DNA from 3 places in the Lysobacter sp. 5GHs7-4 genome. Region 2 is predicted to be linked to each of the others. Evidence: riboswitches for the same ligand, from Rfam matches in the RefSeq annotation. Region 2 holds a riboswitch; each other region holds the start of a gene.
What was found. Region 2 has a riboswitch for cobalamin ahead of LVB77_RS17855 (ribonucleoside-diphosphate reductase subunit alpha). Riboswitches for the same ligand answer to the same signal wherever they lie in the genome.
Positions count from the first base shown of each region.

Region 1: linked by a shared signal. The riboswitch ahead of btuB (TonB-dependent vitamin B12 receptor) and the one ahead of LVB77_RS17855 (ribonucleoside-diphosphate reductase subunit alpha) in region 2 are both predicted to bind cobalamin.
Region 3: linked by a shared signal. The riboswitch ahead of btuB (TonB-dependent vitamin B12 receptor) and the one ahead of LVB77_RS17855 (ribonucleoside-diphosphate reductase subunit alpha) in region 2 are both predicted to bind cobalamin.

Region 1 covers NZ_CP089924.1:1,060,600-1,070,581, forward strand. Annotated here, with positions in the region: gene LVB77_RS04565 (hypothetical protein) at 1-153, opposite strand, end outside; gene LVB77_RS04570 (hypothetical protein) at 150-1,295, opposite strand; gene LVB77_RS04575 (LysR substrate-binding domain-containing protein) at 1,398-2,336, shown strand; gene btuB (TonB-dependent vitamin B12 receptor) at 2,437-4,281, opposite strand; cobalamin riboswitch at 4,407-4,639, opposite strand; gene LVB77_RS21325 (TfoX/Sxy family protein) at 4,948-5,352, opposite strand; gene LVB77_RS04590 (GAF domain-containing protein) at 5,349-5,831, opposite strand; gene LVB77_RS04595 (DUF1211 domain-containing protein) at 5,911-6,663, shown strand; gene bioD (dethiobiotin synthase) at 6,660-7,331, shown strand; gene LVB77_RS04605 (efflux RND transporter periplasmic adaptor subunit) at 7,456-8,625, shown strand; gene LVB77_RS04610 (multidrug efflux RND transporter permease subunit) at 8,635-9,982, shown strand, end outside.
Region 2 covers NZ_CP089924.1:3,944,735-3,954,716, forward strand. Annotated here, with positions in the region: gene LVB77_RS17830 (DUF6289 family protein) at 1-65, opposite strand, end outside; gene LVB77_RS17835 (HAD hydrolase-like protein) at 477-1,127, opposite strand; gene LVB77_RS17840 (phosphoglycerate kinase) at 1,130-2,305, opposite strand; gene LVB77_RS17845 (DUF3999 domain-containing protein) at 2,451-3,845, opposite strand; gene LVB77_RS17850 (DUF2339 domain-containing protein) at 3,842-6,586, opposite strand; cobalamin riboswitch at 6,714-6,939, shown strand; gene LVB77_RS17855 (ribonucleoside-diphosphate reductase subunit alpha) at 7,306-9,654, shown strand; gene LVB77_RS17860 (ribonucleotide-diphosphate reductase subunit beta) at 9,798-9,982, shown strand, end outside.
Region 3 covers NZ_CP089924.1:1,295,567-1,305,548, forward strand. Annotated here, with positions in the region: gene LVB77_RS05585 (TonB-dependent receptor) at 1-1,972, opposite strand, end outside; cobalamin riboswitch at 2,212-2,458, shown strand; gene btuB (TonB-dependent vitamin B12 receptor) at 2,611-4,428, shown strand; gene LVB77_RS05595 (hypothetical protein) at 4,469-5,059, shown strand; gene LVB77_RS05600 (hypothetical protein) at 5,072-5,677, shown strand; gene cobO (cob(I)yrinic acid a,c-diamide adenosyltransferase) at 5,674-6,291, shown strand; gene LVB77_RS05610 (cobyrinate a,c-diamide synthase) at 6,296-7,594, shown strand; gene cbiB (adenosylcobinamide-phosphate synthase CbiB) at 7,591-8,529, shown strand; gene cobD (threonine-phosphate decarboxylase CobD) at 8,574-9,572, shown strand; gene LVB77_RS05625 (cobyric acid synthase) at 9,569-9,982, shown strand, end outside.

The sequences.
Region 1 (9,982 bases), 1.8 Mb from region 2:
GGGCTCGGCGCCGGCAGCCGACGGCGGGTGCGACGCGGTGGCCTGGTCGTTGTCCGCGGCGGCCGGGCCTGTCACGGCGGCGAGCGTCAGCGCGCAGGCGTAGGCGCAGCGCCGCCATGTCGCGACGCGGGTGCTCATTGAACGCTTGCTCATGCCTTGCGCTCGAAATCGCTGGTCCAGTTGGTTTCCCAGGTCTTGCCGCCATCGTCGGAACAGGCCTGCTCCCAGCGCGCCGAGCGCGCGGTGATGCGCGACCACAGCACGCGGGTCTTGATCGGTTTGCCGTCCAAGGTGTCGTCGCCGATGAAGGTGCCCACGCCGTCGGCTGCGAAGCCGCCGCGCACGGGCGGCGCGATCGAGGTCGGCGTGCGGCCGTCCAGCCACCAGCTCAGCCATTGCTTCGCTTTGGGGTCGTAGGAGCGCAGGCCGATGCCGCGTACCGTCCCGCTGGGGAACTCGAACACGTTGTCGCCGACGTTGCCGTGGCCGCCCAGCACCGGCCAGTTACGCAGCGTGCCGCCGAACTGGTCCCAGTCCTGACTGCCGACCAGGCGCTTGCGCAGGCGGCGGTGGCTGACCTGCCAGTCGCCGACCAGGAAATCGAAATCGCGCGGTGCGTCGTCGGCCCTGGCCAGCGGCGTGGGCCGTGCCGCGGTGCGGGTGAAGTAGTTGCGCCAGTTCACCTCCCAACTGGCGCCGTCGTCGGGCGAGAACGCCTGTTCCCACCAAGGCTCCCGGCCGTGGACCTCGTGCCAGCGGAAGCGCATCACGATCGGCTTGCCGCGCAAGGTATCGCGGCCGACGAACTCGCCGTCGTCGCCGTGGAAACGGCCGCGCACCGGCGGATCGATATGCGTCGGATTGCGCCCGTCCAGCCACCAGATCGCCCACTGATCGCTGGCGGGGTCGTAGGCGCGCACGGTCATGCCGCGGTAGCGGTCGCCGGGCAGCTCGACGATGTTGTCGTCGACGCTGCCCAGGCCGCCCAGCGCCAGCCAGCAGGCGCTGCTGCCGGCGAAGTCCTGCCAGTCCTGGCTGCCGGTCAGGCGTTCCTTCAGGCGCCGGTGGCGCACGTCCCAGTTGCCGACCAGCCAGCGCCAGTCGTCGCTGTGCGGGCCCAGGCCGGCGGCGGCCGGCGCCGCGGATGTGGCCAGGCTCCAGGCGGGCAGTGCCAGCGCGGCGGCGCCGGCCAGGCCCAGGCCGACGAAGCGGCGGCGCGCGGGCGAACGGGGGCCGAGTGCGTCGTCGGCTGCGCTGGAGGGAGCGGACTGGGGCGAATCGGGGAGGAGGGGCATGCGCAGTCCGTGTGCCGATGGGCGAGGGTGGAGGCGGTCAGGATGGGCCGCGACGGGCGCGGTTGACGACCCGAATTCGCGGCGGCAGGCTAAGTCCTACTTATGGTCCAGCCGCATCGATTCCCCTCCCTGTCCGCGATCCGGGCCTTCGAATCGGCGGCCCGCCTGGGCAGCTTCGCCAAGGCCGCGCAGGAGCTGGACACCACGGCGGCCTCGGTCAGCTATCACGTACGCCGGCTCGAGGAGCAGATCGGCGTGGCCCTGTTCCGGCGCCATCCGCACCGGGTCGAACTGACCGAGTCGGGCGAACTGGTCGCGCGCGAGGCCATCGCCGCGTTCGCCGCCTTGCGCGCTAGCTTCATCCGCGCGGTCGATATCGACGAGTCGCGGCTGTCGCTGACCACCCTGCCGACGCTGGGCACCAGCTGGCTTACGCCCAAACTGGGGCGCTTCCGCGCGCGCCATGCGCAGATCGCGTTGGAACTGGACTTGTCGGTGGACGCGCAGGACCTGGGCGTCGGCCGCTACGACCTGGCGATCCGCAACGGCCACGGCCGCTGGCCCGGGTTGCAGGCGGTGGAGCTGTTCCCGGCCATCTTCATGCCCTTGTGCGCGCCCGCGTTGCGCGCGGCTGCGGCCGAACTCGGCGATCCGCGCCGGCCCTTGTCGGTGCCCTTGCTGGGGCGGCCGGATTGGTGGGCGCTGTGGTATCGCGCGCAGGGCCATGCCGAGGCGGCACCGCCCGGCGGCTTCGGCACGCATCTGTCGGCCGAGCACCTGGACGTGGCAGCGGCGGTCGCCGGCCACGGCATCGCGATCGGTTCGCCGATCCTGTTCCGCAACGAACTCGACGCCGGCCGCCTGGTGCCCGCGCACGATTTCGTCGCCGGCGACGGGCGCGCGTTCTGGCTCACTTATCCCAGCGCACGTCAGCACAGCCGCAAGATCGCGCATTTCCGGCAATGGCTGGGCGAGGAGGTCGCACGCGACCGCGACGCGGCGCAGGCCTATCTGCGGCGCGCGGTGATCGTCGAGCCCTGAGTTTCATCCGGTGCGCCGCCTAGCGGTCGTGCGGCATCGGCTCATGCAAAGAAAAGCCCGGCATTGGCCGGGCTTTTCGGGTGACGCATCGATGGCAGGTTCAGCGCGCCGGCGTGTAGCGCAAGGTCAGGAACCACTCGCGGCCGGGCTGGTTGTAGAACGAGATGGTTTCGTAATCGCGGTCGAACACGTTGGCCACGCGCGCCTGCAGCGACCACGACGGCGTGAACGCGTATTCGGCGCGCAGGTCCAGCGTGCCGTAGCCGGCGACGGTGCGGCTGTTGGCGACGTCGTCGTAGCGCGCGCCGGAGGCGACCGCGGTGAGGCCGAAGCGGAAGTCGCCGAAGGCGCGGTCGATGTCCACGCGCGCGCTGCGCTTGGCGCGGCGCGGCAGGTCGTTGCCGGCGAAGAAGCCGACGCGGTTCTCGCTGTCGAGGAAGCTGGCGCTGGCGGCCACGGTCCACTCGGCGACGGTGGTGTCGATGCCGATCTCGGCGCCGCGCACGCGTGCGCGCTCGATGTTGTTGGGCAGGAAGATCGACGCGTCGTAGGCGATCAGGTCGTCGACCTGGGTGCTGAACCCGTCGATGCGCGCATTGAAGCGCTCGCCGCGGTAGGCCAGGCCCAGTTCCCAGGTCTTGGATTCTTCCGGACGCAGCGCGGGGTTGCCGAAGAAGGGGTAGTACAGCTCGTTGAAGGTCGGCGCCTTGAACGCGGTGCCGTAGCCGGCGGTCACGCGCCAATGCTCGGCGAAGCCCAGGCCCCAGGCGATGCTGCCGGTGGTGTGGCCGCCGAACTGGTCGTTGTCGTCGCGGCGCAGGCTGGCCTCGAGCGACTGCGCCCCGAAGCGCCCCTGGTACTGGACGAAACCGGCGCGGTTGTCGCGCTCGTTCTTGTCGTAGGCGGTGTCGCTGTCGGCGTGGTCGCGCAGCCAGTCGAAGCCGACGCTCAACAGTTGGCCCTCGCCGATGCCGAAATCGGTCTGCGCGGTCAAGCTGTCGCGGTTGGTGACGAAATAGCCGTTGGCGACGTTGCCGAGGAAGTTGTCGGACTCGTCGCGGTTGCGGCCGGCGCTGACCTGCAGGCTCACCGTTTCGGAAGGGCGCCAGGTCGCCTTGGCACCGATCACCTGCTGCACGATCTCGGAATAGTTGACGAAGCTGCCGTCGTATTCGTTCGCGCCCTCGGCGCGCAGCGCGTGGCCTTCGAAGCTCAGCGTGTCGGTGGCGTCGAAACCGCCGCGCAGCGACAGCGAGCGGTTGCGGTAACCGTCGCGGTCGGGCTCTTCGGTGAAGCAGCCGGCGAACAGGGTGCTGGAACCGTTGCAGGCGTTGATGCCGTCGGTGCGCTGGTAGGCGGCGTCGGCGCCGAACCAGCCGCGGCCGATGCGGCCGCCGATGCCGGCGCTCGCCTCGCGGCCGCCATGGCTGCCGACGGTGACGCTGCCGCGCGGGGCGACCGCGTCGCGGTCGCGGCGGGTGAAGATCTGGATCACGCCGCCGATGGCGTCGGCGCCGTACAGGCTGGAACGCGGGCCGCGCACGATTTCGACGCGGTCGATCAGCGCCATCGGCAGGTCCTGGAACGAGGCCAGGCCGGAGGTCGCCGAGCCCATGCGGATGCCGTCGACCAGCACCAGCACGTGGTCGGTCTCGCTGCCGCGCAGCGACAGCGTGGTCAGCTTGCCCAGGCCGCCCTGGTTGCCGATCGAAATGCCGGCGCGGCCGCGCAGCAGGTCGGGCAGCGAGCGCGCCTGGCTGCGCGCGATGTCCTCGTGGGTGATCACTTCCACCGGCGACAGCGCGTCGTTGGCGCTGATCGCGGTGCGGGTGGCGGTGACCACGACGTCGTCCAGGTCGGTGGCGTCGTCATGGGGCTGGGCCTGGGCCAGGGCGGGCAGGGCGAGGGCGGCGGCGATGGCCAGGGACAGCTTGGGAACACGCATGAGCAAACTCCAGGGGCGCGGCGGTCTTGCCGCGCCGTCGATCCAGGGAGTTGCGAGGAGAGGGGCAGGGGCCGCGAGCGGGCGTGGGACACGCCGACGTCGCCGCCGCGACGCCCTCCGCATCGCAACCAGTCGCGCGTCGGGGCCGGTCTCCGGACTCGCGAGCCGGGGCCGTAGCCCCGCCCGCGGCGCCTTCCCGTGCTCAGCACAGTGGCGGTTGCCGCGGTCGTCTCGCTTACCGTTGCGGGGGCAGTGCCGGGCTGGCCCGATCGCGCTGTACCAGCGCTGGGACGTCACCGGCTTCCCGTTTCAACCCTGACGGCGGATGCCGGGGGTCACCTCGAAGCGCGCGCAGTCTACGGCATTGGGGGGCTGGGGCCAAAAAGCAGCCCTCATCCGGTCCTTCGGGCCACCCTCTGCCGCCACTGTCGGTGTCCTGAGCCCTGCTCCCTTGGGAGAAGGGTTGGGATGAGGGTTCGGCGCGAGCGAGTGCCTCCAACTCGATCTCGGACCCTCATCCGGCGCTACGCGCCACCTTCTCCCGAGCGAGAAGGGAAAAGCCAAGGCAACCGAGCCCGTGGGATGTGGTGAGCCAAGGGCGAACCGCATCAATGCTGCGCGCCGCAGCGCAATAGCGCCCGGTCCCAGCGCAAAAACGAGGCCGCCTTACTCCCGCTCTTCCGCCTCGTCGCGCCCCTCGCCCGCCGGCTCGTCGTCGAACCCGTCGTCGTAGGACGGCGGCATCGCCACCGTGTCCTCGGTCAGCACCGTGGTGCGCACCGGCGCGGCGGCCGGGCGGTTGCGCGGTGCCGGCAGCAGGGCGGTGGCGGCTTCGGCGGCGGCGATGAGTTCGTTGCGGCGCTGGTCCGGAATCTCCTGCCAATGGCAGTCCAGCAGCGCGCCCTCGATCGCATAGAGCAGGTTGAGGGTGGGCTTGAAGCCGGCGCGCTTGACGCGCATGAAAGCCTCGACCGTGCCGATCGCGGCGATGTCCTCGTGCGAGCGCAGGCCGACCTGGCGCAGCCAGGCCGCGCTCTTGGGGCCGATGTTGCGCAGCTTGGCCGCGCTCATCGCAGCGACTCCACGAAGGCCTGCGCGATCGCTTCCAGGCCGCGCTGGTCGTCGGCATCGAAGCGCTCCAGCTTGGGGCTGTCCAGGTCGAACACGCCGATCAGTTCGCCGTTCAAGGACAAAGGCACCACCAGCTCGGAGTTCGATGCCGAATCGCAGGCGATGTGCCCCGGGAAGCGGTGCACGTCGGCGATGCGCTGGGTCTGCCCGGTCGAGGCCGCGGCGCCGCACACGCCCTTGTCCAGCGGGATGCGGATGCAGGCCGGCAGGCCCTGGAAGGGGCCGACCACCAGCTCGCGGCCGTCGTAGAAGTAGAAGCCGACCCAGTTGAGGTCCGGCAGGGCGTGATAGACCAGCGCCGACAGATTGGCCGCGTTGGCGACACGGTCGCGCTCGCCCTCGATCAGGGCGCGCGCCTGGGCCAGGAGCAGGTCGTATTGTTCCGGCTTGCTGCCGGACAGAGGGTTGGCGGCGAACATACCGCGAGTGTAGCAGCGGCACGCCCGGGCATTACCATGGCCGGATACCGCCCCCCGAAGTCCGCCGCCGAGGATGCCGATGACCGAGCCTGGCCCGACCTTGCCCGCCTTCCGCGAACGCGGCCATCAGGTCACGCGGCTGGAAAGCTTCGTCGACGCCGCGTTCGCGTTCTCGCTGACGATGCTGGTGATCCTGTTCAACGAATTGCCCGACACCGTCGCCGAACTGCGCGAGGCCTTGCGGCGGGTGCCGACCTTCGTGTTCTGCTTCGTGCTGATCGCGCTGTTCTGGGGCGCGCACAACCGCTGGAGCCGCCGCTACGGTCTCGACGACGGCCGTTCGATCGTGCTCAGCCTGGCGCTGGTGCTGGTGGTGATGATCTACGTCTATCCGCTGCGCATGGTGGTATCCAGCGCGATGTCGATGTTCACCGGCGGCTGGGTCAAGAGCGAACTGGGCATCGACCCCGCGCATTGGAACGCCGACCTGCAGACCGCCTTCATGGTCTACGCCACCGGCTTCGGCCTGCTGTCGTGGATCGTGTGCGAACTCAACCGCCACGCGCTGCGCCACGCCGAGCGCTTGGGCTTGAGCGAGGGCGAGCGCTACGAAACCCGCACCGAGATCGGCCTGCACTGGATCCTGACCGGCAGCGCGGTGGTGAGCCTGCTGCTGAGCCTGCTGGCCTTGTCCTTCGGCGAAAGCCCGCCGCGCCTGGTCGCGGCGCTGCCGGTGTGGGTGTACATGGCGCTGGGCGCGGCGATGCCGGCCTACGCGATCCGGCGCGGCCGCGCATGGTCGGCACGCCAGACCGGCGGAGCCGCCGCTTGAGCGCACGCAGCTATTTCGTCACCGGCACCGACACCGGCATCGGCAAGTCGGTGGCCAGCGCCACGTTGCTGCACGCGCTGCGCGCGCAGGGCCTGCGCGCGGTCGGCATGAAGCCCGTCGCCAGCGGCTGCGAGGTCACGCCGCAGGGCCTGCGCAACGAAGATGCCTTGCTGCTGCAGGCCGCCAGCGCGCCCGTGCCGGACTACGCCGACATCAACCCCTACGCCCTGCGCGCGCCGCTGGCGCCGGAGCTGGCGGCCGCCGACGACGGCGTCGAGATCGCCCTGCCGGTGCTGCTGAGCGCGTACCGGCGCCTGGCCGCGCAGGCCGACGCGGTGGTGGTGGAGGGCGTGGGCGGCTGGGCCGCGCCGCTGTCGGCTGGCCTGGACCAGGCCGAGCTGGCGCGCGCGCTGGAGGCGCAGGTGGTGTTGGTGGTCGGATTGCGGCTAGGCTGCATCAACCACGCGCGCCTGACTGCGCGCGCGATCGAGGCCGAGGGGCTGCCTCTGATCGGCTGGATCGCCAATGAGATGGACCCTCATATGGACCGCCGCGACGACAATTTCCGTTTGTTGCAAGACCGCCTGCGCGTGCCGTGCTGGGGCCGGCTGCCGTATGCGCCTCAACCCGATCCGCTGCGTTTTTCGCCCCGGCTGCAGGTGCCGTAAGCGCCCGGCTCCCGTGACTTTGTGGGGGGGGGGGCGGCGGGCGGACTGTTAGACTTTTCGTAGGAACTTGCACGATCAACCGAGCGCTCGCGCTCTAGACAACGATGGAACCGGAGTCTTACCCATGATCATGATCCCGCGTTCGGCGGCCCTGGCCTTCGCACTGGCCCTTGCCCTCACTGCTTGCGGCGGTGGCGAAGAACAAGCCGGCGGCGTGCCGCCCCCGCCGGAGTTGGGCGTGATCAAGGTGCAGCCGGCGAGCGTGCCGCTGCAGAAGGATCTGGTCGGCCGCCTGGCCGCGTATCGCAGCGCCGACGTGCGCGCGCGCGTGCCGGGCGTGCTGCAGCGCCGCGTCTACGCCGAAGGCAGCGACGTGCGCGAGGGCCAGGTGCTGTTCGAAATCGATCCGGCGCAGATGCAGGCCGAAGTCGGCCAGGCCCAGGCCTCGCTGGCCTCGGCGCAAGCCAACTACGCCAACGCCAAGGCCGCCGCCGACCGCGCGCGCCGCCTGGCGCCGGAGAAGTTCATCTCGCGCTCCGACCTGGACAACGCGCTGGCCGCCGAACGCAGCGGTTCGGCGGCGGTGAAGCAGGCCGAGGCGGCGCTGGCCAATTCGCGCATCAACCTGGGTTACGCCACCGTGCGTTCGCCGATCAACGGCCGCGCCGGCAAGCAGCAGGTCACCGAGGGCGCGCTGGTCGGGCAGGGCACGCCGACGCTGCTGACCACGGTCGATCAGATCGACCAGCTGTACGTGAACTTCTCGCTCAGCGTGTCGGAACTGGAACAGATCCGCCGCGCCCAGGGCGGACAGGCGCAGGGCGAGACCCAGGTGCAGGTGGTGCTGCCCGACGGCACCGTCTACCAGCGCCCGGGCACGATGGATTTCTCCGGCGACGTGGTCGATCCGGCCACCGGCGCGATCGCGCTGCGCGCACGCGTGCCCAACCCCGACAAGACCCTGCTGCCCGGCACCTACGTGACCCTGAAGGCCACGCTGGGCAACCAGGCCAATGCGTTCCTGGTGCCGCAGGCGGCGCTGCAGCGCGACGCCGGCGGCTCCTACATGCTGGTGGTGGGCGCCGACGGCAAGGTCGCGCGCAAGGGCGTGACCGCCGACCGCAGCCAGGGCGGCAACTGGGTGATCAGCAACGGCCTGGCCGCGGGCGACCAGGTGGTGGTCTCCGGCATCCAGCGCGCGGTGCCGGGCGAGGCGGCCAAGGCCACGCCCTGGCAGCCCGAGGGCAAGAAGGACCAGCCTGCCGCAGGCGCGGCGCCCGCCGCCAAGGACTGAGCGACCGCCATGTCCAGATTCTTCATCAATCACCCGGTGTTCGCCTGGGTCATCGCGATCCTGATCACGCTCGGCGGCGTGCTCGCGATCTTCAACCTCGGCGTCGAGTCCTATCCCAACATCGCCCCGCCGCAGGTGGGCATCTCGGCCAGCTACCCCGGCGCCAGCGCCGAAACCGCCGAAGGCGCGGTCACCCAGGTGATCGAGCAGCAGCTGACCGGTATCGACAACCTCGATTACTTCAGCTCCTCGTCCAGCGCCTCGGGCGGCTCCTCGATCACCCTGACCTTCGCGCCCGGCACCGATCCTGATATCGCCCAGGTGCAGGTGCAGAACAAGGTCGCCCTGGCGACGCCGCGACTGCCGGAAGAAGTGACCCGGCAGGGCGTGGTGGTGGCCAAGTCGAATTCGAACTTCCTGATGGTGGTGGCGCTGCGTTCGGAAAATCCGGGCGTGGACACCAACGCGCTCAGCGACATGATCGGTTCGCGCGTGCTCGACCAGATCGCGCGCGTGCCCGGCGTGGGCAGCACCCAGCAGTTCGGCAGCGAATACGCCATGAACATCTGGCTCAACCCCGAGCAGCTGCAGGGCTACGGTCTGTCGGCGACCCAGGTGCTGAGCGCGGTGCGCGGCCAGAACGTGCAGTTCGCGGCCGGTTCGATCGGCGCCGAGCCCTCGCCGCAGGAGCAGGCCTACACCGCCACGGTCTCCGCCGAGGGTCGCTTCAGCACGCCCGAGGAGTTCGGCAACATCATCCTGCGCGCCAACGCCGACGGCACTACGGTGCGCTTGAAGGACGTGGCCCGGATCAAGATCGGTTCGCAGTCCTACGGCTTCGAAGCGCGCTGGAACGGCGCCCCGACCGGCGCCTTCGCCGTGCTGCTCAGCCCCGGCGCCAACGCCCTGGGCGTGGCCGAGGCGGTGCGCAAGCGCATGGACGAGCTGCAGACCAGCTTCCCGCAGGGCGTGAAGTGGTTCTCGCCCTACGACACCTCGACCTTCGTGCGCATCTCGGTGGAGGAGGTCGTCAAGACCCTGCTCGAGGCGATCGTGCTGGTGTTCCTGGTGATGCTGATCTTCCTGCAGAACTTCCGCGCCACCCTGATCCCGACCCTGGTCATCCCGATCGCGCTGATGGGCACGTTCCTGGGCATGTACATCCTCGGGTTCACCATCAACCAGCTCAGCCTGTTCGGCATGGTGCTGGCGATCGGCATCGTGGTGGACGACGCGATCGTGGTGATCGAGAACGTCGAACGCATCATGACCGAGGAGGGCTTGAACGCCCGCCAGGCCACGATCAAGGCGATGAGCCAGATCAGCGGCGCGGTGGTGGCAATCACCGTGGTGCTGG
Region 2 (9,982 bases):
AGCAACAGCCCGAGCAGGGCGGCGGCGACCAGCAGGTTCGAGAGCACGATTCCCTTGCGGCGCATGGTGCGATCTCCGTGTCGACGCGGTCGGCTGACCGCAGCCGGACGCTACGCCCGGTCGCCGCTGCAAACCATGACCCGCTTCACAGCCGGCGGTGCGGGCAGCGCGAAATGAGTGCGCCGGCACATCCCCGCGCGCTACAGCCGACGCACGGCGCTTGCGCGTGCGCCTGTGCGCGCGCCGATCCGGCCCACGCGACCTCGCGCGGATTGTGGGCATTGCACGCGCTGCGCATGCCGTATGCCGCATGCATGACGCGCCCTGCAGCCGTCATCCCCGCGAAAGCGGGGATCCAGTGACTTCAGAGCCCTCTCACGGTAAAGCTTCCGGTTGCCAACTTCGCGGGGAAGAACGACGCAGGGGCTCACAACGCACCTTCAAACCCTCATCCCCGGAAGACGAGGGCGTACCCCTCAAGCCGCAGTCAACCCGGGCAACTGCTCCGGCTTCTCCGCCAGCCGCTGCGCACCGGCCAATCGCAGTTCCTCTTCGCCGCCGAAGCCCCAGAGCACGCCGATGTTGCGCATGCCGTGGTGGCGCGCGCCTTCGATGTCCATGCGGCGGTCGCCGATCATCCAGCAATCCTGCGCGTCCAGCGAAAAACGCCGCAGCGCCTCGGCGATCAGCTCGGGCTTATCGCTGAGGCTGCCGTCCATGGTCGAGCCGATGACGTCGTCGAAGCGGTGGCCGAACGGCAGGTGCTCGATGATCTTGCGCGCGTGCGGTTCGTTCTTGGCGGTGACGATGGCCAGGCGGTAACCGGCCGCGTGCAGCGATTCAACCGTCTGTTCGATGCCCCCGTAAACCTCGTGCTCGGCCCAGCCGTGGCTTTCGAAACGTTCGCGGTAGTGCTCGACCGCGCGCTCGACCTGTTCGGGCTGCGAGAACAGCGGCCCGAAGCTGGTGCGCAGCGAGGGGCCGATCCAGCGCCGCAGCTCCGATTCCGGCGGCACCGGTTGTTCCATGCGCGTCAACGCGTGGGCGACGCAGCGGGTGATGCCGACCGCCGAGTCGATCAGGGTGCCGTCGAGGTCGAAGAACAGCGTCGTCGTGGCCGCGGCCACGCTCAGGCGCTCCGCGACTTGAGCGCGGCGACCGCCGGCAGTTCCTTGCCTTCCAGGAATTCCAGGAACGCGCCGCCGCCGGTGGAGATGTAGCTGACGTCGTCGGCGATGCCGTACTTGTCGACCGCGGCCAGGGTGTCGCCGCCGCCGGCGATGGAGAAGGCCTTGGACGCGGCGATCGCGCGCGCCAGCGCTTCGGTGCCATGGCCGAAGGCGTCGAATTCGAACACGCCGACCGGGCCGTTCCAGACCACGGTGCCGGCGTCCTTGATCAGCTGCGCGTAGCGCGCGGCGGTGTCCGGGCCGATGTCCAGGATCATGTCGTCGGCGCCGACCGCGTCGACCGCCTTGACCGTGGCCGGCGCGTCGGCGGCGAAGGCCGGCGCGACCACGACGTCGGTCGGCACCGGAATGTCGGCGCCGCGCGCCTTGGCATCGGCCATGATCTTCTTGGCGGTGTCGATCAGGTCGTTCTCGACCAGCGACTTGCCCACGCCATGGCCGAGCGCGGCGATGAAGGTGTTGGCGATGCCGCCGCCGACGATGAGTTGATCGACCTTGCCGACCAGCGAGGACAGCAGTTCCAGCTTGGTCGACACCTTGGAGCCGGCGACGATCGCCAGCAGCGGGCGCGCGGGCTGTTCCAGCGCCTTGGCCAATGCGTCCAGTTCGGCCATCAGCAGCGGACCGCCGGCGGCGAGCTTGGCCTGGCGGATCACGCCGTGGGTGGAAGCCTGGGCGCGATGGGCGGTGCCGAAGGCGTCCATGACGAACACGTCGCACAGCGCGGCGTACTTTTTCGACAAGACCTCGTCGTCCTTGCCCTCGCCGACGTTCATACGGCAGTTTTCCAACAGCACCAGCCGGCCGGGCGCGACGTCGACGCCGTCGACCCAGTCCTTGACCAGCGGCACCTCGAGGCCCAACAGCTGCGACAAACGCGCGGCCACCGGCGCCAGCGAATCGGCTTCGCTCCACACGCCTTCCTTGGGCCGGCCCAGGTGCGAGGTCACCATGACCGCGGCGCCTTTTTCCAGGGCCAGCTTCAGGGTCGGCAGGGCCGCCAGGATGCGCAGCTCGGAAGTGATGCGGCCGGCGTCGATCGGCACGTTGAGATCTTCTCGGATCAGCACGCGTTTGCCGGCGAGATCGAGATCGGTCATGCGGACGATGGACACGGAGGCCTCCTGGGCACGGAATGAAGGGGGAGCGGCGCGCGGGGCCCGGCGCCGGAGCCGCATATTGTAAGCGGCCGCCCACAATGGCGTGGTCCGGACAAACGAAAGGCCCGCCGGAGCGGGCCTTTGCAGAGCGGCGAGTCGATCAGGCCTGCGGCGGCGGAGCGCTGCGCAGCAGGCTGAAGGCGAAGCCCGCCACCACCAGCGCGCCGATCACCAGCACCGCCCACAGCAGCCAGGTGCGCCAGTTGCGCTCGGGTTCCGGTGCCTGCAGCGCGGCCTCGCCGGCCAGCGCGGCCATCGGCCCCAGCGTCGCCTCGGCGGGGCGCCAGTCGGCGCCGCGGCCGGCCTGCAGCGCCAGCATCGCCTGCGGCAGCGGCAGATCGTCGCGCACGGTGCGCGCGCTGCCGGCGACCAGCACGTAAGGCGGCGCGCCCTGGGCGATGAACACCACCGACTCGGGCTGATAGCCCAGCCGCAAGGTCGGCTCGGCCGGCACCGCGCCATCGGCGCGCAGGCGCCAGTAGCGGTCGTCGGTGCGCGCCGACAGCGGCCGCGACGAGGAGCGGCCGTCGGCGCCGACGCGGAACGCGGTCCAGGTGTCCAGGCGCAGCTGCCACGGCGCATCGGCCTGATCGCGGCTTTCCAGCGTCCAGCGCACCGCGTAGTTGCCCGGCAGGACGACGTCGATGCGCTGCACCGGGTAGCGGCCGTCGAGCTCGAATTCGAAACGCGCGCCCTTGTCCTTGCCGTCCTGCGCGGCCAGGCGGCGGCCCTGCAGCTGGCGCCAGCGCAGCGGCGCGGGATTGGCGGTGGCGCCCAGTTCGGCGGCGACCGCGCGGATCGGCGCCACCGCATCGGGATTGGCCGGACTCAGGCGCAGGTAACGCGCGCGCAGGCCGGCGGTGTCGAACGCGATCCGGCGCTGCAGCAGCCGGCGGCCGCCTTGCTGCAGGTCGACCAGGCGCCCGTTGGCGGCGACATCGCGCCAGTGCTCCAGGTCGTCGCTGATCTCGACGCGGTAGGTCGCGTCCAACGCGGTGCCCGGCGCCCAGTCCAGTTCCAGCGCGCGGATCGGCGTGCGCACGGTGCTGGCGTCGATCAGCAACGCGGTCTGCGGCCCCACCGACGCGCCGCGACCGAGACCGCGCGCCTCGACCCGACGCAGGCGGCCGTCGGCCTCGACTTCGCTGATCAGCTGCCAGTCCTGCGTGCCGTTACGCGAACGCGCCGGCAACGCGAACCAGGGCAGGCTCACGCGCGTGGTCGGACCGGTGTCGTTGCCGTCGGGCCGGTAGATCGCGGCCGGCACCGGATTGCCGGTGCCGTCGATCACGTCGACATCGCGCAAGCCGGGCTGGCGCGCCTGCCGGTACACCGTGTCGTCCAGCACCACGCGGTAGGCGCCGGCGTCGGCGCTGCTCAAGCGCAGCGGCCATTGCTGGGCGTAATCGTCGCGCGGCGCGGCGATGGCCAGCGCGGGCAACAGCAGCAAGGCGAAACTCGCGGCGTAGCGCGCTGCGATGGGGGCCAGATTCATGCCTGCATCTCCGGGGGAGGGTCCGCGGATGCGTCGCGGGAAGCCGGCGGCGCCGGCGCGAGGTAACCGACCAGGGTGCACAACAGACCGTAGGCGATGAACGAGGCGATGCCGAGCAGATTGCCCAGATGCGTGCGGTCGACGAACACCAGCTTGGCCAGCACCACCGCCATCAGCACCGCGCCGGCCAGCCACAGCCCACGTTGTCCGCGGCGCGAACCGATCACCCAGCCCAGCACGCCCAGCAGGCTCCAGACCACGGTCAGACTGGTCTGGACCAGGCCGGTGCGATACATGGAGCCGTCCCAGGGCACGCCGCCCCAATGATGCGTCGCGCGCAGCGTGATCGCGGTGATCAGGGCGAAGCCGGCGGCCGCCAGCAGCGGCACCCGGCGCGCGCGCAGATCGTCCGGCGCCGACGGCGAGGCCAGCCAGTAGGCGAACAGCGCCAGCACCGCGAGCTGGATCAGATCCAGCGGATTGATCAGCGGCAGCCACGGCAACGGCGCGCTGCCCCCGGGCTGACCCAGCAGCACGATCGCGCCCAGCATCAGAGCGAACAGGAACAGCCCCTGCACCACTCCGCGCCATTGATGGAAGCGCGCGGCCAACGGCAGCGCGACGGCGTTCGGACGCCATTGCAGCGCCGCCGCCATCAGCAGGAACGGCAGCGCCAGCGCGGCCCAGGTCCAGCCGTCGCCGACGGTGGCGCGGCCGACGAACTCGTGCAGGCTCAGGCTGGCCGCCAACGGCCAGGCCCACAGCCAGCCCGTGTGCGCGAAGCCCAGTTCGCCGCCGGCGTCGTCGCGCAGGCAGCGCAGCGCGCGCACGCCCGCGACCGCGTACACCAGCCACGCCGCCCAACCGTAGCCGCCGAACGGATGCAGATGCGCCGATTCCTGCGCGAACGCCAGCGGCAACGCCGCGAACAAACCGGCCGCGACCGTCCACGACAGCGCGCGCGCCGGCATCCGGCGGAAGGTCTCGGCGGCCAGCCAGGCGCTGAGCGCGACGAAGGCCAGCCAGGCGTCGGCGCGCACGTCCGCCAGCAGGAAGCGGTCGAACTCGCCCCAGGCGTTGCCGCACCACCAGATCAGGCCCCACAGGTAGTACGCGAGCGCGGGGTTGCGGTGCTGCGCGCGGCGATAGCTCCAGGCGCTGGCGAAACCGGCCAGCGCGATCAGCAGCGCGCCCATGAAGCGCGCATTGAACACCGCCGTGAGCGGTTGCGCGCCGTCGCCGATGCCGATCGCGAACCCGGCCGCGGCGAACAGTTGCAGGGCCAGGCCGGCCAGTTGCGGCAGCAGGCGCTGCTGGCGCAGGCCCAGCCACACCAGCGCCGCGCCCTCGACCGCGAACACGCAGGCGGTGGTCTGCGCCGACAGCGCCAGCGGCACGGCCAGGGTCGCGAAGCCGACCGCGAGCAAGGCGTAAGGCGTGGCCAGCGCGACGAAGTGCGCGCGCCGCTTGAGCCACGCGGCCAGCGCCGCGTACAGCGCGGCCAGGCCCAGCGCGCAGAACGCCAGCGGCATGCGCTCGCCTTCCAGCAGACCGGCCTGCAGCGAGAACGCGATCAGCGGCGTGCCGAACACCAGGCAGCCGTCGATGAAGTCGCGCCGTTCCGCGGCCTGGCGCCAGGCGTACAGGATCGGGATCAGCAGGTAGAAGGCGAAGAACAGCAGCAGGAAAGGTTCGGTGGTGGCGAAGTCGGCGCTGCGGTAGCGCAGCACGCCCCAGGCGGTGCCGATGCCGAAGGTGAACACGAAGCCCAGCAGGTTCAGCGCGCGCCACGGACGCCACCAGGCGATGACGAAGATCGCCGCGTTGAGCACCGCGTAGTAACCGAACAAGGCGACGTGGTTGCCCTGCCCGGTCGACAGCCAGATCGGCGCCATGAAGCCGGCGAAGATGCCCAGCAGGGCCAGCGCGATCGCGTTCTGCCGCACCGCCAGCACGCCCGCGCCGGCGACCAGCACGATGCTCAGCGCGAACGCCGGTCCGGCCTCGATCAGACCGTAAAGCTTGAAGGCCGCGAACACCGTCAGCAGCAGCACGCCGATCGCGCCGCCCTGCAGACCCAACGCGAACGCGCGCTTGCGCTCGCGCTGGCGCCAGCCGAACACCAGCCCGGCCAGCGCGGCCAGGGCGATGCCGGTCAGACGCAGTTCGATCGGGAAGCGCATCCAGCCCTGATCAGTCGCGTACTTGAGCAGCGCGGCGACGCCGGCGAACAGCACCAGCATGCCGACCTTGACCGGCACGTTGCCCTCGGTGAACCAGCGCTTGACCGCGCCGACCATGCGCTCGATCGGATCGGGGCGGGACGGCGCGCGCACCTGCGCGCGCGGCGAGGTTTCGAAAATCGGACGCGGCGTGGGCAGCGGGGGCGGCAGCGGCGGCGCAGGTTCGGCCGCGCGTGGCGGCGCGGTGGCGGGCTCGGATGCGGCCGGTTCGAACGGAGCCGGCTCGGGCTCGAGCGGCCTGGGCGCAACGGGCGCGGCGCTCGGTGGCGGCGCAGCCGGGGCGGCGCGCATCAGCTCGCCCAGCGTCGGCCCCTGATCGGCTTCGGCATCGGCTTCGGCAGTCGCCCGCGGTGCGGCAGCGCGCGAGGACAAGGCCGCAACCTGCGCCTCCAGCATCGCCACCCGGGCCTTGAGCCCGGACACCGACACCAGCGCGACGATCAACAGCACCGGCACGGCCAGCAGCACCAGCACCAACAACGTCACCAGTCCTGCCATCGCGCCCCATCCCTGTCCGTGTCGCCACGCACGTTAACATCAAGCGCGGCGCTGCAACGGCGCCGAAGTATTTGTTGCGAAACTGCGGCCACTCCCCACATATCGTGTTGACGGATCGGGGCACCCCTAATATGTTGTGTCCGTCGGTGCCGATCGCGAGATCGGCTTAAAAGGGAAGCCGGTGCGGACCCGCCCCGAAAGGGCGGCGACAAAGCCGGCGCTGCCCCGCAGCGGTATGGGAAACGAACGTGGTCATCGCACTGGGCGCCCGGCGCCTGGGAAGCGGCCACAAGTAGGCGAAGCTTGGCTTCCAGTCCCGAGCCCGAAGACCTGCCGACAACCGCGCGTCGCACACCGCGCGGTACCGGCTCAGGAGTCTTCGGGGGAAGACGGCCGGTGTCGCCGCCGCCACGGTCCGCCGTCGCGGTCGCAGTCCGTCTCGGGCTGCGCGACACCCTGTCGTCATCCTCGAACGCTTCGCGCCCGCGGGGGCGCACGCCGCAAGGCCGACCCGTTCGGTCTTGCGTCCTGCGTCCGCGCGCGTCGGCCCTCGAGGGAAGGCCGGCGATACGTGCGCCCACGCACCGGAGTACCCGCTTATGAGCACCATCACCGACGCGCCCGCCGCGGTCGCTACCCCCACCCTCGCCGACGCACCGGCCCGCGCGGCCGAGCCCGCCCCCGGCTTCGCCCTGACCCCGCCGGCCGCCAACCTCACCATGAGCGTGACCAAGCGCAGCGGCCGCCGCGAACCGGTCGACCTCAACAAGATCGTGCGCGCGGTGACGCGCTGCGGCGAGGACCTGTACGCGGTCGATCCCATGCGCGTGGCCACGCGCACCATCTCCGGCCTCTACGACGGCGCGACCACGCGCGAGCTGGACGAACTGTCGATCCGCACCGCCGCCCTGCTCACCGCCGAGGAGCCCGAGTACGGCCGCCTCGCCGCGCGCCTGCTCAGCAACGTGATCGAGAAGGAAGTCGCCGGCATCGAGATCCACGCGTTCTCGCAGTCGGTGGTGCGCGGCCACGAGCTGGGCCTGATCAACGACCGTCTGCTCGGCTTCGTGCAGGCCAACGCGCGCAAGCTCAACGACGCCATCGACCGCAGCCTGGACGCGCGCTTCGACTACTTCGGCCTGCGCACGCTGTACGACCGCTACCTGCTGCGCCATCCGACCGCGCGCACCGTGATCGAAACCCCGCAGCAGTTCTTCCTGCGCATCGCCTGCGCGCTCAGCGAGGACGTCGGCGACGCGCTGGCGCTGTACCGGCGCATGGCCCAGCTGGACTACATCCCCTCCTCGCCGACCCTGTTCAACGCCGGCACCACCCACGAGCAGCTGTCGAGCTGCTTCCTGCTGGATTCGCCCGAGGACTCGCTGGAAGCCATCTACAAGCGCTACATGGACGTGGCCAAGCTCAGCAAATTCAGCGGCGGCATCGGCCTGAGCTACACCCGCATCCGTTCGCGCGGCTCGCTGATCCGTTCCACCAACGGCCTGAGCAACGGCATCGTGCCGTGGCTGAAGACGCTCGACGCCTCGGTCGCCGCGGTCAACCAGGGCGGCAAGCGCAAGGGCGCGGCCTGCGTGTACCTGGAACCGTGGCACGCCGACGTCGAGGAGTTCCTGGAACTGCGCGACAACACCGGCGACGAAGCGCGCCGCACCCACAACCTCAACCTGGCCAACTGGATTCCCGACGAATTCATGCGCCGCGTCGAGGCCGACGCCGAATGGTCGCTGTTCGACCCGCACAAGGTGCCGCAGCTGACCGACCTGTGGGGCGAGGCCTTCGACCGCGCCTACCACGCCGCCGAGGCCGCCGGCCTGGCGACCAAGAAGGTCAAGGCGCGCGACATTTACGGCCGCATGATGCGCACGCTGGCGCAGACCGGCAACGGCTGGATGAACTTCAAGGACAAGTCCAACCGCGCCTCCAACCAGACCCTGCGCGACGGCAACGTCATCCACCTGTCCAACCTGTGCACCGAGATCCTCGAGGTCACCTCGCAGGACGAGACCGCGGTGTGCAACCTGGGCTCGATCAACCTGTCGCACCACGTCGAGCTGTTTGAGGACGGCAAGGGCGCGTTCGATTTCGACAAGCTGGCCGAGACCGTGCGCCTGGCCGTGCGCCAGCTAGACCGCGTGATCGACCTCAACTTCTACCCGATCGAAACCGCGCGCCGCGCCAATCTGAAATGGCGGCCGGTCGGCCTGGGCACGATGGGCCTGCAGGACGTGTTCTTCAAACTGCGCCTGGCCTTCGATTCCGAGGCCGCGCGCAAGCTGGCGCAGGAGATCGCCGAGGCCATCTATTTCCACGCCCTGTCGGCGTCGAACGAACTGGCGATGGAGCACGGCCGCCACCCGTCGTTCGAGGACACCCGCGCCAGCGTCGGCGAACTGCAGTTCGAGGCCTGGGGCGTGACCCCGTCGCAGCCCGAGCGCTGGGAAACCCTGCGCAAGCGCATCGCCGAACACGGCCTGCGCAACTCGCTGCTGATCGCGATCGCGCCCACCGCCACCATCGCCTCGATCGCCGGCTGCTACGAATGCATCGAGCCGCAGGTGTCCAACCTGTTCAAGCGCGAGACGCTGTCGGGCGACTTCCTGGTGGTCAACCGCTACCTGGTCGAGGAGCTCAAGAAACTCGGCCTGTGGACGGCGGAGATGCGCGACCGCATCAAGATGGCCGAAGGCTCGATCCAGTCGGTGCACGAGGTGCCCGAATCGCTGCGCCAGATCTACCGCACCGCCTGGGAACTGCCGATGCGCTCGCTGATCGACATGGCCGCCGAACGCGGCGCCTACATCGATCAGAGCCAGTCGCTGAACCTGTTCATCGAAAGCCCGAACATCGGCCAGCTCAGCTCGATGTACATGTACGCATGGAAGAAGGGCCTGAAGACCACCTACTACCTGCGCTCGCGTCCGGCCACCAAGATCGCCAAGAGCACGGTGAGCGCGCCGGTGGCGGCAACGCCGAAGCCCGAGTACACGCAGGACGAAGCGATCGCTTGCTCGCTGGAGAATCCGGAGTCCTGCGAGGCCTGTCAGTAAACCGCTTCGCTTTAGCCCCTCTCCCGCTGGGAGAGGGGTTGGGGTGAGGGTCCGGCGCGAGCGCGCCGCCCAGCCTCATCCCGAACCCTCATCCGGCCCTGCGGGCCACCTTCTCCCAAGGGAGAAGGGCAAAGAGAAATGCCATGTCCCTCGCCGCACCCCGTCTGCTCGACCCCGGTTTCGACCTCACCCTGCGGCCGATGCGTTATCCGCAGTTCTACGAGATGTACCGCGACGCGATCCGCAACACCTGGACCGTCGAGGAGGTCGATTTCTCGCAGGACGTCAACGACCTCAAGCACAAGTTCGGCCCGGCCGAGCGCCATCT
Region 3 (9,982 bases), 2.1 Mb from region 2:
GCGCCGGATTGGGCGCGATGCGCTCGATCTCGGTCTTGGAGTAGTTGTAGCCCAGGGTCAGGTCGAAGCTGCCCGAGGCCAGCGCGAACGCCTGGGTCGCGATCAGGTCCACGCCCTGGGTCTTGGTGTCGACGGCGTTGGTGAAGTAGCGGCCGCCGCCGATGCCGGGATAGCCATTGGCCTGCAGGTAGTTGCGCACCGCGGTGCTGGTCAGGTTTTCCGACAGCAGGATGCGGTCGTCGACCTTGATGTGGTATGCGTCGACGGTGATGTACAGGCCGTCGCGCGGTTGCAGCACCAGGCCCAGGCTGTAGTTGGTGGACTCCTCGGCCTTCAGCGATTCCGAGCCCAGCGCGATCGCCGCCGGGTTGTCGACGCGGAAGGTGCCGATCTCGTAGGGCACGCCGCTGATGAAGTTGGTCGCGATCGACTGGAAGAACTGCTGCTGCAGCGACGGCGCACGGAAGCCGGTGGACGCGGTGGCGCGCAGCGCGACCTTGTCGGTGAAGGCGTAACGCGCCGACAGCTTGCCCGAGGTGGTGTCGCCGAAATCGCTGTAGCTCTCGAAGCGCGCGGCGATGCCGGCGGAGAACTTGTCGGTCAGGTCGGCCTCGACGTCGGCATAGAGCGAATAGCTGTGACGGTCGAAGTCGCCGGCATCGCTGGCGCGGAAGCCGGAGAACACCTGCGCGCCCGGAATGATCTGGCCGTTGGAGGCCGGCACGCCGCCGTTGGCGTAGGACAGCGGTTCGCCGGCGTGCTGGCTGAACTCCTCGCCGCGCCATTCCGCGCCCCAGGCGAAGGTCACTGGGTATTGCCAGCCGAAATCGACCGGACGCGCGAAGTCCAGGTTCAACACGTGCTGGGTGACTTCCAGCGCGCCGGCGTAGAACTGGGTCGGCGAGGTCGGGCCCAGGCTGCGGTTGAGCGTGTGCTCGATGTCGAAGCTCAGCTCGTTGTGGCCGTAGTTGTAGCTCAAATCGATCTGCGTGCCGCCCGCGGTTTCCGTGCGCAGGCCGACCACCGCGGCGCGGTCCTTGCTGATGTTGTGGATCTGCGGCAGGAAGCCGTTCGGATAGATCGACGGGATGTTGCGCGGGTCGGCGGCGAAGCGGAAATAGCCGTTGGAGAGCACGTCGCGCTTGCTGTAGCTGCCGAAGGAATAGAAGGTCAGATAATCGGCGACGTCGTACTCGCCGTTGTAGGACACCGCGCCCTGATCGATCTCGGGATCGCCGTAGCGCTGCTCGACCACGCCCTGGAACGGCCGCGCGCGATTGGTCTGATCCTGATGGCCGCCCTGCGCGGCCAGGTGCAGCTTGCCGTTCTCGCCCAGCTTGAAGCCGGCGTCGCCGGACAGTTGGTACTGCTCGCCGTCGCCGGCGCTGTACTGGCCGTAGCGCGCGGCCAGGCTGCCGCCGTGATCGCTGCCCTTGAGCACCACGTTGACCACACCGGCGATCGCGTCGGAGCCGTACTGCGCCGAGGCGCCGTCGCGCAGCACTTCCACGCGTTCGATCGAGGCGATCGGAATCGCGTTGAGGTCCACCGGCGAGGAGCCGCGGCCCTGGCTGCCGTTGAGGTTGATCAGGGCGGTGGTGTGGCGGCGTTTGCCGTTGACCAGCACCAGCACTTGGTCCGGCGCCAGGCCGCGCAGCTGCGCCGGACGCACCGCGTCGGTGCCGTCGGTGATCGCCGGGCGCGGAAAATTCAGCGAGGGCAGGGCGCGCGACAGCGCGGTGGCCAGTTCGACCGTGCCGGTGGCCTCCAGCGCCTCGGGCGTGATGATGTCGATCGGCGCGCTGGACTCGGCGACGGTGCGGTCGCTGACGCGGGTGCCGGTGACGATGACCTGGTCCAGGTTATGCGCCGAGGCGTCGGCGGGTGCGTCCTGGGCGTAGCCGGGAGCGGCGAGGGCGGCGAGCAGGGCGAGTGCGAGCGGACGACGGACGGCACGGAAAGCGACGGACATGGTGCGCGGCTCCTTGCGGCAGGGGGATTGGTAGCGATGTCATTTTGGTTTAACACGTTCATAACAATCGGGTCAAACGCAAAGACGCATGCAGAAATAGCCGTACGTCATGGTTTCGAACATTAGGTGTGCCATGGCGCATGCCAGCGGCATCCGCACCGCGAGCCGCAGGCCGCCGACGGGCGCCGCCCACCGCCCTCATGCCGATCCGTCATGCCGGTGCGCGGCCGCTGGGCTGCTACCATGCGCGGGCTTGAGGTGATTGCCGGCCCCGCCGGCGATTGAAACGGGAATCCGGTGCGCCGGTCGTCCGAGCGGAGAATCCTCCGTTTGGCGCGACGGCAAATCCGGAGCTGCCCCCGCAACGGTAAGTAAGACGAACGATCCGCAGCGAGCCACTGTGCGCAGGCATGGGAAGGCGCGGACCGGAGGGCTGGAGGCCCTCGCTTGCAAGCCCGGAGACCGGCCTGAGGCTGACCCGACACGCGGTGGGCGCTGTCATGGGGCTGCCTGCGTCCGCGCGTCGCCGCCTCGTCCTCTCCCCCTGCGTGTCTCCGACCCATCGTTGTCCGCGCGGGTAGGCGCGGGCCAGGAGCCATGCTTTGAATTTCCCCGTTTTCCCGCTTCGCCGCACCGCGCTGGCGACGGCGCTGCTGTCTGTCGCCGCCCCGCTGTGGGCCGCCGATGCCGCCACCGACCTGGACCAGGTCGTGGTCACCGCCACCCGCACCGCGCAGACCCAGGACGCGACCCTGGCCTCGGTCACCGTGATCGACCGCGAGGACATCGAACGGCTGCAGCCGCTCAACCTGCCCGACCTGCTGCGCGGCACGCCCGGCCTGTCGATGGCCAACAACGGCGGCCCCGGCAAGCAGACGTCCTTGTTCCTGCGCGGCACCGAATCCGACCACGTGCTGGTGCTGATCGACGGCATCAAGATCGGTTCGGCCACCAGCGGCGGCGCCTCGCTGCAGGACATACCGGTCGAGCAGATCGAGCGCATCGAGATCGTGCGCGGTCCGTTCTCCAGCCTCTACGGCTCCGAGGCGCTGGGCGGCGTGATCCAGATTTTCACCCGTCGTCCGCAGGGCGCGTTCGCGCCGCACGCCAGCGCCTCGATCGGCAGCTGGCAGACGCGCCGCGGCACGCTCGGCGTGGGCGGTAAAAGCGGCAACGGCTGGTACTCGATCAACGCCGCCAGCGAAGACACCGACGGCATCAACGCCTGCCGCGGCAAGCCCTCGCCGGGCGGCGCGGGCTGCTTCACCAACTCGCCCGACCGCGACGGCTACCGCAACCTGTCGCTGACCGCGCAAGGCGGTTACCGCTTCAGCGACGCTTGGGACGCCGAGGCGCGCGTGTTCCGCGCGCAAGGCCGCAACGAGTACGACGGCAGCACCAACAACCAGGCCGACACTGTGCAGCAGGTCGCAGGCGGCCGCCTGCGCTACGCGCCCAGCGAACGCGCGACGCTGACGCTCAACCTGGGCCGCAGCAGCGACCTCAGCGACACCTATCGCAACGGCGTCTACTCCAGCACCTTCAACACGCGCCGCAAGCTGGGCTCGCTGCAGGGCGATTTCGGCCTGGCCGGCGGTCTGCTCAGCCTGGGCTACGACTGGCAGCAGGACGAAATCGAGAGCAGCACGGTCTACGCGCGCGACCATCGCATCAACCGTGGGCTGTTCGGCCAATACCAGCGCGATTTCGGCGCCCATTCGCTGCAGGCCAGCCTGCGCCGCGACGACGACAGCCAGTTCGGCGGCCAGACCACCGGCAGCGCGCTGTGGGGCTGGAACCTCAGCGAACAGCTGCGCCTGACCGCCAGTTACGGCACCGCGTTCAAGGCCCCGACCTTCAACGAGCTGTACTTCCCCGGTTTCGGCAACGCCGCGCTCAAGCCGGAGGAATCGCGCAGCTTCGAACTCGGCCTGCGCGGCGAGCAGAGCTGGGGCGGCTGGTCGCTCAACGCCTACGAAACCCGCGTCGACGAATTGATCGCGTTCGACGCGTCGATCGGTCTGCCGGGCAACATCGATCGTGCGTTGATCCAGGGCGTCGAGGCATCGGTCGATACCACCTTGGCCGGCTGGGACCTGCGCGCCAGCGCGACCTGGCTGGATCCGCGCAACGACAGCCGCGGCGCCAGCCGCGACAAGATCCTGCCGCGTCGCGCGCGCGAAAGCGGACGCGTCGATGCCGATCGCCGGTTCGGCCGTTTCAGTCTCGGCGGCAGCGTCTACATCGCCGGCCAGCGCTACGACGATCTGGCCAACACCCGCCGCCTCGACGGCTACGCCACCAGCGATCTGCGCCTGGGCTTCCGCTTCAACGATGCCTGGAGCCTGCAGCTGGCGGCCAACAACGTGTTCAACCAGCGCTACGAGACCGCGAGCTACTACAACCAGCCCGGCCGCAACTACCTGCTGACCCTGCGTTACCGCGCGGCGAACTGATCGCCGCGTTCCCGCCACCGACCCGTCCACGAGGCCGCCGATGAATCCGCCCAGCCGACCCGTCTACTACAGCCTGTTCACCGCGCTCGCCGCGATGATGGTCGCCACCCGCTTCCATCACTTCGGCGACGCGCTGCATCTGCCCGATGCGTCGATGGCGGTGTTCTTCCTCGGCGGCCTGTGGCTGCGCAAGCACCTGGGTTTCGTCGCCTATCTGGTCATGGCGGTGGCGATCGACTGGATCGCGATCCAGGCCCAGGGCAAGAGCTTCTTCGAGCACTACTGCGTGACCCCGTCGTACGCCTTCCTGCTGCTGGCGTACGCGGCCCTGTGGTACGGCGGGCGTTGGTACGCGCCGCGTCTGCGGGCCACGCCGCGCGCATGGTTCGGCGCGCTGGGCGTGGGCCTGGCGGCGGCGACGGTGTCGTTCTTGATTTCCAACGGTGCCTTCTACTGGCTGGGCGGGCGCTACGAAGACCCTCATCTGAGCCAGTACCTGGCCCGCGTGTGGCAGTGGGGCCCGCTGTTCGTGCGCACCACCCTGAGCTACATCGCCGTGGGCCTGATCGCCTACGCCTTGATCGCGCGCGTCGCCTCGACGCGCGTCGCCCCGAACGCCGCGCAAGCCTGAAGGACGCCGACCATGACCGCTACCGTCTCTCCCTCCCTGCCGCTGCAATCGCCGCGCCTGCAGATCGTCGTCGGCGTCGCGCTGGCCGCGCTGATGATCGCCACGCGCGGCCAGCACTTCGCCACCATCGACCGCCTGCCCAGCGCGTCGTGGGCGATCTTCTTCCTCGCCGGCGCGCTGCTGCGTCCGATGTGGATGCTGCCGCTGCTGTTCGTGTTGGCCTCGTTGTTGGACATCGTCAGCTTGGCTTCGGGCACGATCGGCGACTGGTGCCTGTCGCCCGCGTACTGGGCGCTGGCGCCGGCCTATGCGGGCTTGTGGTTGGCCGGCCATTTCTATGCGCGCATCCACCAGGATCGCTGGGCGACGCTGCCGCGTCTGGCGGCGGTGCTGGCGGTCGCGGCCTTGCTGACCTACGTGTTTTCCGGCGGCGGCTTCTATTTCTTCTCCGGACGTTATCCGGACCCGACCCTGACCGGCTTCGCGGCACGCATCGCCCAGTACTATCCGCGTAACCTGGGCACGCTGGCCGGCTACGTCGGCGTCGCGTTCGCGCTGCTGGCGGGGGCGCGCGCGCTGACCGCGGTCCGCGCCGCCCAGCAAGGAGCCCGCGCATGAACGATACGGTCCCGTCGCAGGAAGCGCGCCATCGCGAGCGCATGCAGCGCAAGAAGGAACTGGTGGACCGCAAGATCGCGCGCGCCACCATCGAGCGCGGCGTGCTGGTGGTGAACACCGGCAACGGCAAGGGCAAGAGTTCTTCCGGTTTCGGCATGCTCGCCCGCTCGCTGGGGCACGGCTTCCGCTGCGGCGTGGTGCAGTTCATCAAGGGCAGCTTCTCGACCGGCGAGGAGGCGTTCTTCCGCCGCTTCGAGGGCGACCAGCTCGCGTATCACGTGATGGGCGAGGGCTTCACCTGGGAAACCCAGGACAAGGCGCGCGACATCGCCGCCGCGCAGGCGGCCTGGGCCAAGGCCGCGGCGATGCTGGCCGATGCGTCCTGCGATTTCGTCTTGCTGGACGAGCTCAACATCGCGCTCGCGCACCGCTACGTCGAACTGGACGCGGTGCTGGCCGCGGTGGCCGCGCGCCCGCCGTTGCAGCACGTGGTCATCACCGGCCGCGGCGCGCCCGACCGCCTGATCGAGGCCGCCGACACGGTGACCGAGATGCGGGTGGTGAAGCATGCGTTCCAGGCCGGCATCAAGGCGCAGAAGGGTGTGGAGCTGTGAGGCCGTGAGCGGCGCGCTTCGCCATTGCCCGGCGCTGCTGGTATCGGCGCCGGCCTCGGGCCAGGGCAAGACCAGTGTGACCGCCGCGCTGGCGCGCTGGCATGCGCGCCAGGGGCGGCGGGTGCGGGTGTTCAAGACCGGGCCGGACTTTCTCGATCCGATGGTGCACGAGCGCGCCAGCGGCGCGCCGGCCTATCAGCTCGATCTGTGGATGTGCGGCGAGGACGAGGTACGCGCGCGCCTGTACGAGGCCGCGGGCGAGGCCGACCTGATCCTCATCGAAGGCGTGATGGGCCTGTACGACGGCCAGCCCTCCAGCGCCGATCTGGCGCTGACGCTGGGTGTGCCGGTGCTGACGGTCATCGACGGATCCGCGATGGCGCAGACCTTCGGCGCGCTGGCGCTGGGCCTGGCGCGTTATCGCGAAGGTCTGCAGGTCTACGGCGTGGCGGCCAACCGCATCGGCAGCGCCTATCACGCGCAATTGCTGCGCGAGAGCCTGCCGGCCCCGCTGCAGTGGCTGGGCGCGCTGCCGCGCGATCCGACGCTGGCCTTGCCGGAGCGGCATCTGGGGTTGGTGGCGGCGGGCGAACTCGGCGATCTGGACGCGCGCCTGGATGCGCTGGCCGACGCCTGGGCCACGCACGCCGACGCCGCGCTGCCGGCGCCGGTCGCGTTCGCACCGGTCGCGCGCGCGGCGACGGCGAACTTGCCGCGCGGGCATCGCATCGCGATCGCGCGCGATGCCGCGTTCTGTTTCCTGTATCCGGCCAATCTGGATCTGTTGCGGCGCGCCGGTGCGGAGCTGCGCTACTTCTCGCCCTTGGCTGGCGATTCCTTACCCGATTGCGACGCGGTGTGGCTGCCCGGCGGCTATCCGGAACTGCACCTGCAGGCGCTGTCGCGCAACGAGCCTTTGCGCGATGCGCTGCGTGCGCATCGCGACGCCGGCAAGCCTTTGCTGGCCGAATGCGGCGGCCTGCTGTACTTGCTGGACGCGCTGGCCGACAAGGACGGCACGCGCGCGGACATGGCGGGCCTGCTAGCCGGCAGCGCTGCGTTGCAACCTCGACTGTCCGGCCTGGGCATGCAGTCGGTGGAACTGCCCGAAGGCGAATTGCGCGGGCACACCTTCCATTACGCACGCGCCGAGATCCGGGCCGAGCCGATCGCGCAGGCGCGCAATCCCAACGGCGGACCCAGCCGCGAGGCGGTGTATCGCGATCGCCGCATGACCGCGAGCTTCGTCCACTTCTATTTCCCGTCGAATCCGTCGGCGGCCTTGCGCCTGCTGCAGGCATGAGCGTCGTCGCCGCCGTCGCCGCGATGTGGGCCGCGTTCGTTCTGGATCGCCTGCTGGGCGAGCCGCGGCGCGCGCACCCGCTGGTCGGTTTCGGCCGCTACGCGCAGGCGATCGAGCGGCGTTGGCACTGCGACGACCGCGCGCGCGGCGTGGCGGCGTGGATGCTGGCGGTGCTGCCGCTCACGTTGCTCGCCGCCGCCGTGCAGTGGGCGGCCTGGCGCTGTTCGCCCTGGCTGGCCGCGAGCTATGCGGCGGGCGTCCTGTATCTGTGCGTCGGCCTGCGCAGCCTGGGCGAGCATGCCGAGCCGGTGGCCCGCGCCTTGCGCGCGCACGACCTGGACGCCGCGCGTGCCGCGGTCGGGCGCATCGTCAGCCGCGATACTCAGGCGCTGGACGCTGAGCGCGTGGCGGCGGCCGCGACCGAATCGGTGCTGGAGAACGGCAACGACGCGGTGTTCGGCGCCTTGTTCTGGTTCGCCTTGCTCGGCCCGGCGGGCGCGGTGCTGTACCGGCTGGCCAACACCTTGGACGCGATGTGGGGCTATCGCACGCCGCGTTACCAGCGCTACGGCTGGGCGGCCGCGCGCATCGACGACGTGCTCAATTATCTGCCGGCGCGGCTGACCGCGCTGACCTATGCCGTGCTCGGCAATGCCGCCGCGGCGCTGCGCTGCTGGCGCCGACAGGCGCCGGCATGGGACAGCCCCAACGCCGGCCCGGTGATGGCCGCGGGCGCCGGCGCGCTGCGCGTGCGCCTGGGCGGCGCGGCGCCGTATCACGGCGTGTGGGAGCCGCGTCCTTGGCTGGGCGAGGGTGCCGCGCCGGATGCCGACGCCATCGTGCGTGCGCAGTCGCTGGTCCGGCGCGGCGTGTGGCTGTGGCTGACAGCATTCACCCTGGTCGCGATGGTGGTGATTTATGTTCGATTCGACTGAACGCGCACGCGCGTCGCGACTGGGATTCGCCGGAGCGCGCTCGCATGCTTGAGCACGGCGGTCGCCTGCTGCGTGCGGCGCAACGCTACGGCATCGCGCCGGCCGACTGGCTGGACCTGTCGACCGGCATCAATCCCGAATCCTGGCCGCTGCCGTCGATACCCGCGCGCGCCTGGCACCGCCTGCCCGAGGACGACGACGGTCTGCATGCGGCGGCGCGCGACTATTACGGCGCGCCCGATCTGCTCGCCGTCGCCGGTTCGCAGGCCGCGATCCAGGCCTTGCCTGGCTTGCGCGCGCCTTCGCGCGTGGGCGTGTTGGCGCCCGGCTATGCCGAGCATGCGCATGCCTGGCGTCAGGCCGGTCACGCGGTCGAGTTGCGCGCGTCGTCGGATTTGTTGGCGCAGGCAGAGCGCTACGACGTCGTGGTGCTGATTCATCCCAACAATCCGGGCGGCGAACGTTACGAGCACGCCGTGTTGCTCGACCTGCACGCGCGGCTCGCCGCACGCGGCGGCTGGCTGCTGATCGACGAGGCTTTCATGGACGCGACGCCGGACGCCAGCCTCTGCGCCGAGACCGCGCGCCCCGGCCTGATCGTGCTGCGTTCGGTCGGCAAGTTCTTCGGCCTGGCCGGCGCGCGCGCGGGTTTCGTCTGCGCCGAACCGGTTTTGTTGGGCACGCTGCGCGAGCGCCTGGGGCCGTGGACCTTGAGCGGGCCGACGCGACACGCGGTACGACTGGCCCTGGCCGATCGCGACTGGCAGGCGCGCACGCGCACGCGACTGCGCGCGCAAGGCGAACGTCTGGCGGCCCTGCTCGGCGCGCACGGACGCACGCCCACCGCGGGCTGCGCCTTTTTCCAGTGGCATCGCTGCGACGATGCACCCGCCTTGCACAAGGCATTGGCGCGGCGCGGCATCCTCACCCGCCTGTTCGACGCGCCGGCCAGCGTGCGTTTCGGCTTGCCCGGCGACGATGCGGCCTATGCGCGCCTGGATGCGGCGTTGGCCGAAATCGGCAGCGAACGGAGCCCGGCATGAGCGCGCGCGTGCTGATGGTGCAGGGCTGCACCTCCGATGCCGGCAAGAGCGCTCTGGTCACCGCGCTGTGCCGCTGGCTGCGTCGGCACGGCGTGCGCGTCGCGCCGTTCAAGCCGCAGAACATGGCCCTGAACTCGGCCGTCACCGCCGACGGCGGCGAGATCGGCCGGGCCCAGGCGGTGCAGGCGCAGGCGGCCGGGCTGGCGCCGCACACCGATTTCAATCCGGTGCTGCTCAAACCCAACAGCGACACCGGCGCGCAGGTGATCCTGCACGGCCGCGCCGTCGCCAACATGGACGCGCGCGGCTACCACGACTACAAGCGCGTGGCGATGCAGGCGGTGCTGGCCTCGCACGCGCGTCTGGTCGCCGGCTTCGACGCGGTGATCGTCGAGGGAGCCGGCAGCCCG